DNA from 2 places in the Mesorhizobium sp. M1088 genome. Region 1 is predicted to be linked to the other one. Evidence: predicted binding sites of a transcription regulator. Region 1 holds the regulator's gene; the other holds the start of a gene.
What was found. Region 1 encodes HrcA, which represses chaperone genes, less so after heat shock. Its sites were predicted from a motif close to GTTAGCACTCNCNNNNNGNGAGTGCTAAC; they were not measured.
Positions count from the first base shown of each region.

Region 2: a site for HrcA is predicted at 1,328-1,356, ahead of NKH49_RS17555 (co-chaperone GroES). Genes of this name have one in related genera too.

Region 1 covers NZ_JAMYMO010000006.1:143,266-149,418, reverse strand. Annotated here, with positions in the region: gene rdgB (RdgB/HAM1 family non-canonical purine NTP pyrophosphatase) at 1-449, opposite strand, end outside; gene NKH49_RS10280 (VOC family protein) at 464-874, opposite strand; gene rph (ribonuclease PH) at 908-1,624, opposite strand; gene hrcA (heat-inducible transcriptional repressor HrcA) at 1,770-2,882, shown strand; gene NKH49_RS10265 (hypothetical protein) at 2,919-3,116, shown strand; gene NKH49_RS10260 (PQQ-dependent sugar dehydrogenase) at 3,217-4,572, shown strand; gene NKH49_RS10255 (LysE family translocator) at 4,660-5,277, shown strand; gene cysK (cysteine synthase A) at 5,443-6,153, shown strand, end outside.
Region 2 covers NZ_JAMYMO010000013.1:4,079-10,231, forward strand. Annotated here, with positions in the region: gene NKH49_RS17535 (hypothetical protein) at 148-363, shown strand; gene NKH49_RS17540 (hypothetical protein) at 407-598, shown strand; gene NKH49_RS17545 (DUF1488 family protein) at 629-895, opposite strand; gene NKH49_RS17550 (hypothetical protein) at 892-1,164, opposite strand; gene NKH49_RS17555 (co-chaperone GroES) at 1,407-1,745, shown strand; gene groL (chaperonin GroEL) at 1,847-3,466, shown strand; gene NKH49_RS17565 (hypothetical protein) at 3,549-3,710, shown strand; gene NKH49_RS17570 (transglycosylase domain-containing protein) at 3,865-6,024, shown strand; gene NKH49_RS17575 (DUF1214 domain-containing protein) at 6,121-6,153, shown strand, end outside.

The sequences.
Region 1 (6,153 bases):
TCGACCTCACCGCGAAAATATTCCGCCTGGCCATCGGGGAAGGCCAGGCAGATGACCGCGACAAAGCGGCCCTTGCGCTGGGCAGGCGTGATCGCGCCAACTTCTTGCAAGGCCACTTCCGTGCGCTGCATGGCCATGCCGAAGTCGCGGGAGCCGTCCGGCGTCTCAGCCCAGTTGGCGGTGTAGACGCCGGGTGCGCCGTCGAGCGCGTCGACACACAGGCCGGAATCGTCCGACAGCGCCGGCAATCCAGTGGCCTTGGCGGCGGCCAAGGCTTTTATGAGGGCGTTCTCCTCGAAAGTGGTGCCGGTCTCGTCCGGTTCCGGCAGGCCGTATTCCTTTGCGGACTTCGCTTCAATGCCGAATGGCGCCATCAGATCGGCGAATTCTCGCAATTTGCCGGCGTTGTGGCTTGCGACGATGATCTTATGCCCATCAAGCGAATGAATAGTTGGCGAATGCATCAGATGCCCCAAATTCGTGGCTCGGCGAATTCGATCGAATTGCCGGAGGGATCGCGAATATAGATCGAGCGGCCGCCTTGCGGCCACTCGAACTCGCTTTCGATGGCGATTTTCTTCGCCTCAAGATGCGCTTTCCAGCGTGGGATTTCATCCGCGCTTGCGGCGAAGCAAAGATGGCCCTGGCCGACCGCGCCATGCGGCGGCACGGGCAGCTTGGCGTCGGCCCGCGGCGGCACTTTGGTGGCCTCGGCATTGAAGATAAGCAGCACGCCGTCGCCGCAGCGGAAGAAGAGATGCCTGCCATCGACCTTACCGAGCAGATCGAGCCCGAGCACGCCCGAATAGAACCGTTCCGCGGCAGCAAGGTCGGTCACGTAGAGTGCTGATTCCAGGATTGCGGAAGGAGTCACAGGATCGCCAATCTCATCAATATTGGACCGCAGCTAAGCCACCGCCATTTGCTGCAAGCTGACCAGGCGCTGAATGCCTTTCTTGGCGAGCCCCATCAGCGCCGCGAACTGCTCTTCCGAGAACGGCTCGCCCTCGGCCGTGCCTTGGATCTCGACGATGCCGCCCTTGCCGGTCATGACGAAATTGGCGTCGGTGCCGGCCGAGGAATCCTCGATGTAGTCGAGGTCGATGACCGGCTGGCCATCATGGATTCCGCAGGAGATTGCCGCAACGTGATCCTTCAGCACCTTGCTCAGGCTCGCCATCTGGCGGGCTTCCATCCAGCGCAGGCAGTCGTAGAGCGCCACCCAGCCGCCGGTGATCGAAGCGGTGCGCGTGCCGCCGTCGGCCTGGATCACGTCGCAGTCGACGGTGATCTGCTGCTCGCCGAGCGCCTGCAGATTGACCACGGCGCGCAGGGAGCGGCCGATCAGCCGCTGGATTTCCAGCGTGCGGCCGCCTTGTTTGCCGGACGAAGCCTCGCGGCGCATGCGCTCGCCGGTCGAACGCGGCAGCATGCCGTATTCCGCCGTCACCCAGCCCTTGCCGGAGTTGCGCATCCAGCCCGGCACCTTTTCCTCCAGGCTGGCCGTACACAGCACATGCGTGTCGCCGAACTTCACCAGGCACGAGCCTTCCGCATGCTTGGAGACGCCGCGCTCGAAGGAGATGGGGCGCATTTCGTCGAATTGGCGTTTGGAAGGGCGCATTCAGGCTTCTTTCTTTCTTCGGAATCTTGGCCGGGGAATCTTGGCCGGCTTGTAGCCGCACGGGGCGTGACGCGCAAAGGAAAATGGACCGGTTGCGCCGACACCGCGGAAGTCTATATCTTCGGGGCGGAGGTTTTGGCTCGAAATGACAAAGGCAGTCGATCCCGGTTTGCAGTCGCACGTGCTCCCGTCGCACGCGCTGCAATCGCCCGCGCTTCAATCGCTCGACATGCGTTCGCGCGACATCTTCCGGCGCATCGTCGATTCCTATTTGAGGGATGGCGAGCCGGTCGGTTCGCGCAGCCTGTCGCGCATCCTGCCGTCGTCGCTGTCGCCGGCCACCATCCGCAACGTGATGAGCGACCTTGAGCATCTCGGCCTGATCTATGCGCCGCACATTTCGGCTGGCCGGCTGCCGACCCAGGCAGGCCTGCGCTTCTTCGTCGATGCTTTCATGGAACTTGGTGACCTCTCCGACGAGGAGCGCCGCACCATCGAGGCCCAGGTGCGCGCCTCCGGCTCGGGCGCGACGCTGGAGCATATGCTGACCGAGGCCAGCCAGATGCTGTCCGGCATGTCGCGCGGCGCCGGCCTCGTGCTCGCCGCCAAGAATGAGGCGGCGCTTAAGCACATCGAATTCATCCAGCTCGAGCCGACCAAGGCGCTGGCCGTGCTGGTCTCGCAGAACGGCGACGTCGAAAATCGCGTCATCGATCTGCCCGCCGGCATCACCATCTCGCAATTGCACGAAGCCTCTAACTTCCTCAACGCCCATATCCGCGGTCGCACCCTGGCCGAGGCGCGGGTCGAGATCGCCCGCATCAAGGAAGAGACCAGGGCGGCCCTCGACACGCTGTCGCAGGATCTGGTCGAGAAGGGCCTGGCGGTCTGGGCAGGCGCTGAAAGCGGCGTGCCTGGGCGGCTTATCGTGCGCGGTCGCGCCAATCTCCTGGAAAACGTCACTGCCCAGGCCGACATAGAATTGCTGCGGCATCTGTTTGAGGATCTGGAGACGCAGGATGGGCTGATCCAGCTTCTCGACCTCGCCGAGGCAGGCCCAGGCGTGCGCATATTCATCGGTTCGGAAAACAAGCTGTTTTCGCTGTCTGGCTCCTCGCTGGTGGTGGCACCCTATCGCGACAAGGACGCGCGTGTCGTCGGTGCGCTCGGCGTCATCGGGCCGACGCGGCTGAATTATGCGCGCATAGTACCGATGGTCGACTATACGGCGCAGCTGATTTCGCGCATGCTGAGCTAGGAGCCGCCGCGGGCCTGCCGCAAGGAGGAGAAAAGAATGGCGCTGGAATCGTTCAAGGCCCAGATCAGTCTGCTGCTCGAAGAAATGATCAACCAGCCAGAGGATCAGCACGAGGTACAAGAGCAGTTGCGCGAGAAGCTGCAAGAGATGCGGGCGATGGGTTTACCGCTGCCGGCCGATCTGGTCGCGCTGGAAAAGCGCCTCGACGACGACTTTTACGCCTCTGGCAACTGAACGGGTTCGGCTTCAAATCCTCGTGTGCTGGACGGCCGCTTGGAACGATCAATGCCTGATGCCGTTTGCCCCTGTTCGAGGCGTATCCCGGAGGACGTTGATGATCCGACCTGGCGGCTTTGCGGCCTTGGCCGCTGCCCTCCTTGTTGCGACACCGGCAGCCGCCCAGCAGGCGGACCAGAATGTGCTCAAAGGCGAAGCCGCGTTTGGCGATTGGCACGCCGACAGGCCTGGCGTCCGACGCCTGATTGGGCCGCGAGACATGCCGGCAGCCGACCCCGCCCAATCCGCTTCGAACGGCGCCGGCGTGGCGGAACGGCCCGAAAGCGCCAAGCCAGAATTGCCGTCGGGCTTTTCGGCTGAAATGATCGTATCCGGCATCGTCAATCCACGTGTCGTGCGCGTCGCTCCGAATGGCGACCTGTTTGTTGCCAACAGCCATGCCGACCAAATACGCGTCTATCGTCTCGCCGAGGGCAGCGCCAGGCCCATCGAGAAAGCGATCTTCGCCAAGGGGCTCAATTATCCCTACGGCATCGCCTTCTATCCGCCAGGAGACAAACCGCAATGGGTTTATGTCGCGAACAGCGACAGCATCGTCCGCTTCCCCTATCGCGATGGCGACCTGAAGACATCCGGCAAACCAGAAACCATTGTCGCCCAAATCCCGTCGGGTGGTCACACGACCCGCGACATCGCCTTCTCGCAGGACGGCAAAGCGCTTTATTTGTCGGTTGGCTCCGCCTCGAACGTAGCCGAGGATATAGGCAAGGAGCCGGATAGCGGCCTCGACGCCTGGGCCAAATCAAAGCCGCTCGGGGCGGCCTGGGGCTCCGAGGACGGCCGTGCCGATGTGCTCGCCTTTGACCCGGATGGGAAAAATCCGCGAACTGTCGCCACCGGCCTGCGCAACTGTACGGGCATGACCGTGCAGCCCGCCACCGGCGCATTGTGGTGCGTCGTCAATGAGCGCGACGAACTCGGCGACAATGTGCCGTTCGAATTTGCAACGGCGGTCAAGGACGGCGGATTCTATGGTTGGCCTTGGTACTACATCGGCAATAACGAGGATCCGCGCCATCAGGGCGAGCGGCCAGACCTCGCCGGCAAGGCCACTGTCCCCGATGTATTGATGCAGGCGCATTCGGCGCCGATGAATATAGCCTTCTACGACGGCAAGAACTTCCCGGCGGATTATCAGGGTGACGCCTTCGTCGCCATGCATGGTTCGTGGAACCGTGGCGCTAGGACCGGCTACAAGGTGGTGAGGCTCAAATTCAGGGATGGCAAGCCGACAGGCGAATATGAGGACTTCATGACCGGCTTCGTCATCTCGAACGACGCCGTCTGGGGCCGCCCGGTCGGTGTCGCGATGGCCAAGGACGGCTCCCTGATCGTCACAGAGGACGGTAACGGCACCATCTGGCGCGTTACCTACGAAGACGGCCGCTCCTGAACGGCGGTGTCGCCTGCTGCGCTGGCGCAATCGAATCCGGCCCGAGGGAATTCACCCAACTTCAACATTGTGCGACAAGCGCCAATCATGACACTCACCGGGTTCCTCGCCTATAGTGCTGCCCTCGGCATCGCCGCGGCCATCCCCGGCCCAGGCGTCACCGCGCTTGTTGCGCGTGCTCTGGGTTCCGGCTTCCACTCGTCGCTGGCCATGTCGTTCGGGCTGATGCTCGGTGACCTGACCTATCTCACTGCCGTGGTGCTCGGCCTGGCTTTCGTCGCACAGACTTTCGGCATGGTCTTCCTGGCCATCAAATGGCTGGGCGTCGCCTACCTCGCCTTTCTTGGCTGGCGTTTCTGGACGAGCGGCATCACGCCCGAAACGGTGGAGGCGAAGAAAGGCAAGGGCGGCTTGGCATCCAGCTTTGTAGCCGGCCTTGCCGTCACGCTCGGCAATCCGAAGACGATGATCTTCTATCTTGCCATCACCCCGACCATCGTCGATCTGAAGACGATCACGCTGGCCGATTACGGCATCCTCGTCGCGCTCACCATCGTCGTCCTGCTCGTCGTGCTGGTGCCCTATCTGGCGCTGGCGGCCAAGGCGCGCTGGTTCCTGAAGTCGCCGCGGGCGCTGAGGGCACTCAACCGCACCGCCGCCGGCTTTATGGTCGGCGCGGCGGCGGCAATTGCCGCCCGCCAATAGATCTCTTTCGCCAATCCGCCCAAGGATTGCCACCCCTTGCAAAGGCGGGGGTACTCAGCACGAACTTCACTCGGATATTTTTCGATCGACAGCCTATCTTGCGCGGTGGATGGCTCTATCCTATGCCCGCGCGACTCTTGCCGCTTTACCTCTGGGAGGAAATCAATGAACAAGCCCGCCACCCCCACACACGTGCCCGGCCGCGGCCGCATCTACAATTCGATCACCGAGACGATCGGTGACACGCCGCTGGTGCGGCTTGATAAATTCGCCAGGGAGAAGGGTGTCGTCGCCAATCTGCTGGCCAAGCTCGAATTCTTCAACCCGATCGCCTCGGTCAAGGACCGCATCGGCGTGTCGATGATCGAGGCACTGGAGGCTTCCGGCAGGATTACGCCCGGCAAGACCACCCTGATCGAGCCGACCTCGGGCAATACCGGCATCGCGCTCGCCTTTGCCGCCGCTGCCAAGGGCTACAAGCTGATCCTGACCATGCCGGAAACCATGTCCGTCGAACGCCGCAAGATGCTGGCTCTGCTCGGTGCCGAACTGGTGCTGACCGAAGGGCCGAAAGGCATGAAGGGCGCCATCGCCAAGGCGGACGAGCTGGCGGCAACGCTGCCCGACGCTGTCATTCCGCAGCAATTCGAAAACCCGGCCAATCCGGAAATCCATCGCCGCACCACGGCCGAGGAAATCTGGAACGACACCCATGGCGAAGTCGATATCTTCGTTGCCGGCATCGGGACCGGCGGCACCATCACCGGCGTCGGCCAGGTGCTGAAGAAGCGCAAGCCCTCGGTGCATGTCGTCGCCGTCGAACCGGAAGCCTCGCCGGTGCTGTCGGGCGGCCAGCCAGGCCCGCACAAGATCCAG
Region 2 (6,153 bases), on a different contig from region 1:
TGCTCCTGGAATGCGCGACGCCCCGGCCGTCCGCGCCACGGACCCTTGAGGGTGATGCCAACCTGCGCGAAGTCATTTGGCATGCAGGAGTTCGAAAAAAGGATGCTATGACGATGTCTGGTTTCCAGACATTCGAGGTCGTTTTTCGTGCGCGAGCCGTCGCTGCTGCCTGTCTTCGGAAAGCTTGGGGCCAAGGCGCCGCCGGTCGCGATTGCGGCGTCGACCATGTCGATGACCGTCAAGAGTCTGGTCAACCACACTCGGGAGGTGCTCTCGGCGTACGGTAGCCTGGCCCTGAAGCTGTCCGTCGTTTTGTGGACGGTGCTTGTCGTGGCGGCAGTATTCTTCATCGCCCAGGCCTGATCGAGCGACATTCATTGATTGGGCGGAAACGAAAGGACCCAAGATGGCAAAGCGCTACGCGCTCCGTATGGAACATCCTCACAGCTGGACCGTCTTCGACGTCTTCACCGGCCAGCCGGTCGAGCTCAAGCAGCAACTCACGGCCAGTTTGAACACGCGCGATGCGGACGCGATGGTCGACCGGCTGAACGGTCGCGACGTCAAGCGGCGAGCGAAGGCGGACCGGAAGCCCTGACAAAGCGTCTTGTGGACGGATCGCGACGGACTAGCGAAAATCGGCCGCAGTCAGCACATATATGCTCCTGCGGGTGCGGGCATAGGCATTCCTGGCGACATCGTGGATCGAGTTGGAAGCCGTGTCGAAGGCTGCCAGGTAGGTAGCTTCTGAGGCCGCCGTTCCCGGCTGCATCTTGGAGATGGCATCGGTTGCGACAGAGAAGGAAATCTGGAACATCCCGTCATGGCCGACGAAGCGGATGCGTTTGCTTGCCTCGTCGTAGCTGCGGCTGGGATTGGGAAATGTCAGGCTCATGATTTCGCCTCCGTCGATGCAGATACGGCCTTCTTGACTGCCCGTGACGCCCGCTTCTTCTTTGGTGCGACCGGATTCAGAGCTTCCGCCGCGCGGTCCGCCTCTTCCTTGGCCAGTCGCAATTCCCTCAGCCTTGCCGTTTTGATGCTCCTCGCCTTGGCTTCCGAGAGATATTCGGCAGTTGCTTTGTTCCGCTCCGCCGTCTTCTTTTGATTTTCCATGAAGCGGGCCTGAGCTTTTTCCATGATGTTCTGATTGCCTTCGGCCATCGGTAAAATCTCCCTTGCAGCGAAAGTCGTGAATGTGAATTCACCATAAAATAGGTGTTCAAAGATAGAAATTCAATTTCATTAATATTCGGCAAGGCCCGAACACCAGGGGATAACCAGGCAAGATAATACGTTCAATATTTCATGTGCCCTATGAATATTTTTTGGCGCTCCTATCAATCGAGTGCCAGGGCGCCTATAGAGAGGGGCGGCCGCCTAAGCTGGCCCCAGAAAGAGTCCCCATGAAATTCCGGCCACTCCACGATCGCGTCGTCATTCGGCGCGCCGAAAGCGACACCAAATCCAAGGGCGGCATCATCATCCCCGACAATGCCAAAGAAAAACCGCAGGAAGGCGAAGTGATCGCTGTCGGGCCGGGCGCGCGGGACGAAAGCGGCGCGCTGATCCCGCTCGACGTCAAGGCCGGCGACCTCATTCTGTTCGGCAAATGGTCCGGCACCGAGGTCAAGATAGACGGCGAGGACCTTCTGATCATGAAGGAGGCCGATATCATGGGCATCATCGAAAAAAGCGAGACGGGCATCATCGACAAGACCGTGGCTGCCAAGAAGGCCGCCTGATTGGAAGGCCGCGCGCCCTCCCGCGCGCGCGCAAAGGACGCTCCGAGCTTTGATTCAGGCGCTGCAAGCGCCTTGCCACGACAACCGAACTGGAAAAGATCATGTCTGCCAAGGAAATCAAATTCTCCACCGACGCGCGTGACCGCATGCTGCGCGGCGTCGAAATCCTCAACAACGCCGTCAAGGTGACGCTCGGCCCCAAAGGCCGCAACGTCATTATTGACAAGGCCTACGGCGCGCCGCGCGTCACCAAGGACGGGGTGGCCGTGGCAAAGGAAATCGAGCTTTCCGACAAGTTCGAAAACATGGGCGCGCAGATGGTGCGCGAAGTGGCCTCGAAGACCAACGACCTTGCCGGCGACGGCACCACCACCGCCACGGTGCTTGCCGCTTCCATCCTGCGCGAGGGCGCCAAATTCGTTGCCGCCGGCATGAACCCGATGGACCTCAAGCGCGGCATCGACCTTGCCGTCAGCGCCGTCGTCCAGGAAATCCAGGCGCGCGCCAAGAAGGTCAAGTCCTCAGGCGAGATCGCGCAGGTCGGCACCATTGCCGCCAATGGCGACACCAGCGTAGGCGCCATGATCGCCAAGGCGATGGACAAGGTCGGCAATGACGGCGTCATCACCGTCGAGGAGGCCAAGACCGCCGAAACGGAGCTCGACGTCGTCGAAGGCATGCAGTTCGACCGCGGCTATCTCTCGCCCTATTTCGTCACCAATGCCGAGAAGATGCGTGCCGAGCTGGAAGACCCTTACGTCCTCATCCACGAAAAGAAGCTCGGCAATCTGCAGGCACTGCTGCCCATCCTCGAAGCCGTGGTGCAAAGCGGCAGGCCGCTGCTGATCATCTCCGAGGACGTCGAGGGCGAAGCGCTGGCAACGCTGGTCGTCAACAAGCTGCGCGGCGGACTCAAGGTAGCGGCCGTCAAGGCGCCTGGCTTCGGTGACCGCCGCAAGGCGATGCTGGAAGACATCGCCGTGCTCACCGCCGGACAGATGATTTCCGAGGATCTCGGCATCAAGCTGGAGAACATCACCATAGACATGCTCGGCCGCGCCAAGCGCGTGCTGATCGAGAAGGACACCACCACGATCATCGACGGCGCCGGCGAGAAGACCACCATCCAGGCGCGCGTCCAGCAGATCAAGGGGCAGATCGAGGAAACCACGTCCGACTATGACAAGGAGAAGCTGCAGGAACGTCTCGCCAAGCTGGCGGGCGGCGTTGCCGTCATCCGCGTCGGCGGCGCGACCGAATCCGAGGTCAAGGAAAAGAAGGACCGCATCGACGATGCGCTGAACGCCACGCGCGCGGCCGTCGAAGAAGGCATCGTTCCCGGCGGCGGCGTCGCGTTGCTGCGCGCCAAGGCTGTGCTGAAGGGGCTGACCGGAGCCAATGCCGATGTGACGGCAGGCATCTCGATCGTGCTCAGGGCCCTTGAAGCGCCAATCCGGCAGATCGCCGAGAATTCCGGCGTCGAAGGTTCGATCGTCGTCGGCAAGCTCGCCGAGGGCAAGGATCACAATCAGGGCTTCGATGCCCAGAACGAGGTCTATGTCGACATGATCAAGGCCGGCATCGTCGACCCGGCGAAGGTGGTACGGACGGCGCTGCAGGACGCGGGCTCCATTGCGGCGCTTCTGATCACGGCGGAAGCCATGATCACCGACGTTCCGGCGAAGGAAGCCGCTGCTTCGCCCGGCGGCATCGGCTATTGACCAGCCACTGCCGGAAACAAGCCTGAAAGACAGCCGCCGCGGTATCTTCCCCGGCGCGCACCATCGGCAAGGAGATCGATCAATGATCGCATTCGTCCCGAAGCCAAAGGCAGCGGCGAAAATCGAAGTGGCCGAGGAAAGCCGCTTCGATCGCATTCGCAGGCTTGCCGACAAGCACAGGAAAGCCAACGCCGGCATGATAGGCCGCGACCCGAAAAAGATCGCGGACAAGCGTCCCATGTGACGACTGCCAATGCTCGGCACCTCGCGCAAGCGCGGAACCTTCATCGCCCTTGTAGGCAGCGCCAAAATGGACGAATAGTCATAGCGGCGCGCCGCCGTGAAATTGCCGGCATGCGGTTTCTCAGTTGGCGGCATCGCCGCAGCCGGATCCTGGAATGGCCAGTCCTTTGGAACCACGCAAGAGAAGAGGTCCGATCGCCGCAAGGCTGCTGGCGGTGGATGCGTGGATTGATTCCTCGGTCTACGAAATCGGCTTCAGGGCGCGCCAGTTCTGGGAAGCGGCGACCATCTTCTCGCGGCGTTTCCGTGTCGACGGCTGGCGCCGCGGCCTGATCGAACTGTTGAGTGAAGGCTTTACGCTCGGTGCCGGCGGCATCGTCGTCCTTTTGGCGCTGGCCTTGCCGGCCTTCCAGATAACCGCCGGCGACTGGCGCACGCAAGGCGACTTCGCCGTCACCTTCCTCGACCGCTACGGCAACGAGATCGGCCAGCGCGGCATCATCCAGCGCGATTCGGTGCCGGTCGACGAGATGCCCGACCATGTCATCAAGGCGGTGCTGGCGACCGAAGACCGCCGTTTCTTCGACCATTACGGCATCGATGTGCTCGGCCTGTCGCGCGCCATATTCGAGAATGTGCGGGCAAATTCCGTCGTCCAGGGCGGCTCGAGCATCACCCAGCAGCTGGCCAAGAACCTGTTCCTGACCAATGAGCGGACATTCGAGCGCAAGATCAAGGAAGCCTTCCTGTCGCTGTGGCTCGAAGCCAATCTGTCGAAGAAGGAAATCCTGCAGCTTTACCTCGACCGCGCCTATATGGGCGGCGGCACCTTCGGCATCGAGGCGGCAGCCGATTTCTATTTCGGCAAGAGCGTCAAGGACCTGAACCTTGCCGAGGCGGCGATGCTGGCCGGCCTGTTCAAGGCGCCGACCAAATATGCGCCGCACATAAACCTGCCCGCCGCCCGGGCGCGGGCCAATGTGGTGCTGTCCAACCTGGTCGATTCCGGCTTCATGACCGAAGGCCAGGTGCTGCAGGCAAGATTACACCCGGCCGAAATCGTCGACCGCGGCGAGCAGAAGAGCCCCGACTACTACCTCGACTGGGCCTTCGACGAGGTCAAGAAGATCGCCGCCAAAGGCGGCCCGCACTCGCTTGTCGCCCACACCACCTTCGACGCCAACATCCAGAAGGCGGCCGAAGAATCGATGGAGTTCCACCTCCGCCAGTTCGGCAAGGAATACAACGTCACCGAGGGCGCCATCGTCGTCATCGAGACCAATGGCGCGGTCAGGGCGATCGTCGGCGGCCGCGACTACGGCGCCAGCCAGTTCAACCGCGCCACCAAAGCGCTTCGCCAGACCGGCTCCTCGTTCAAGCCCTATGTCTATGCGACGGCGATGGAGCATGGCTTCACGCCGGATTCGGTGGTTTCCGGCGGACCCATCTCCTGGGGCAGCTGGTCGCCCCACAATTACAATGGCGGGTCGGCCGGCAACGTCACGCTGATCACGGCGATGGCCAAATCGATCAACACGGTGCCGGTGCGGCTGGCCAAGGATTATCTCGGCATCAAGCCGATCAAGGCCATGGCCGAGGCGATGGGCGTCGAGTCGCCGCTGGAATCGCACAAGACCATGGTGCTCGGCACGTCGGGCATGACCGTGATGGACCAGGCGACGGGTTACAGCGTATTTGCCCAGAACGGCCTTGCCGGAACCCGGCACGGCGTCAGCCAACTCTTCACCCGTACCGGCGAGGTGGTCTACGACTTCGCCAAGGATGCGCCGCCGCCGCATCGGGTGCTGTCGGAGCAGGCGCTCAAATACATGAACACCATGCTGGCGGCGGTGCCGGTGATCGGCACTGCCCGGCGCGCGGCCCTTCCAAACATCGTCGTCGCCGGCAAGACCGGCACGACCCAGTCCTACCGCGATGCCTGGTTTGTCGGCTTTACCGGCAACTACACGGCCGCCGTCTGGCTCGGCAATGACGACTTCACCGCGACCAACAAGATGACCGGCGGCACGCTGCCGGCCATGGTGTGGCAGCGGCTGATGGTCTATGCGCACCAGAATATCGACCTCAGACCGATTCCCGGCCTCGATCACCCCTTCGTCGATGCCGAAATTGCCGCCAAGGCCGAGGAAGCGGAAAAGAAGAACGCCGAACAGGCAGCTGCCGATGCCGCCGCCGAGCGTCCGCCGGTGCTGTCCAGCCGGACCACCCAGACCCTGAAGGAACTGACCAGGCTGTTCCAGGCGGCACCCGTGCTCGACGCGCCCGCTGCACCGGAAGCCCTCTCGGCGCTGTGACGCCCAATTGCGCGGGGCCGCTTGCCACAAGGCCCTGCGCCGCGATATCCCCGAGCGGCAATCTTTCAGTCCCGGCCTTCGGTTCCCTGCCTCCTCATGCTCAAGAACGCCTTCCTGACACTGCTTTCG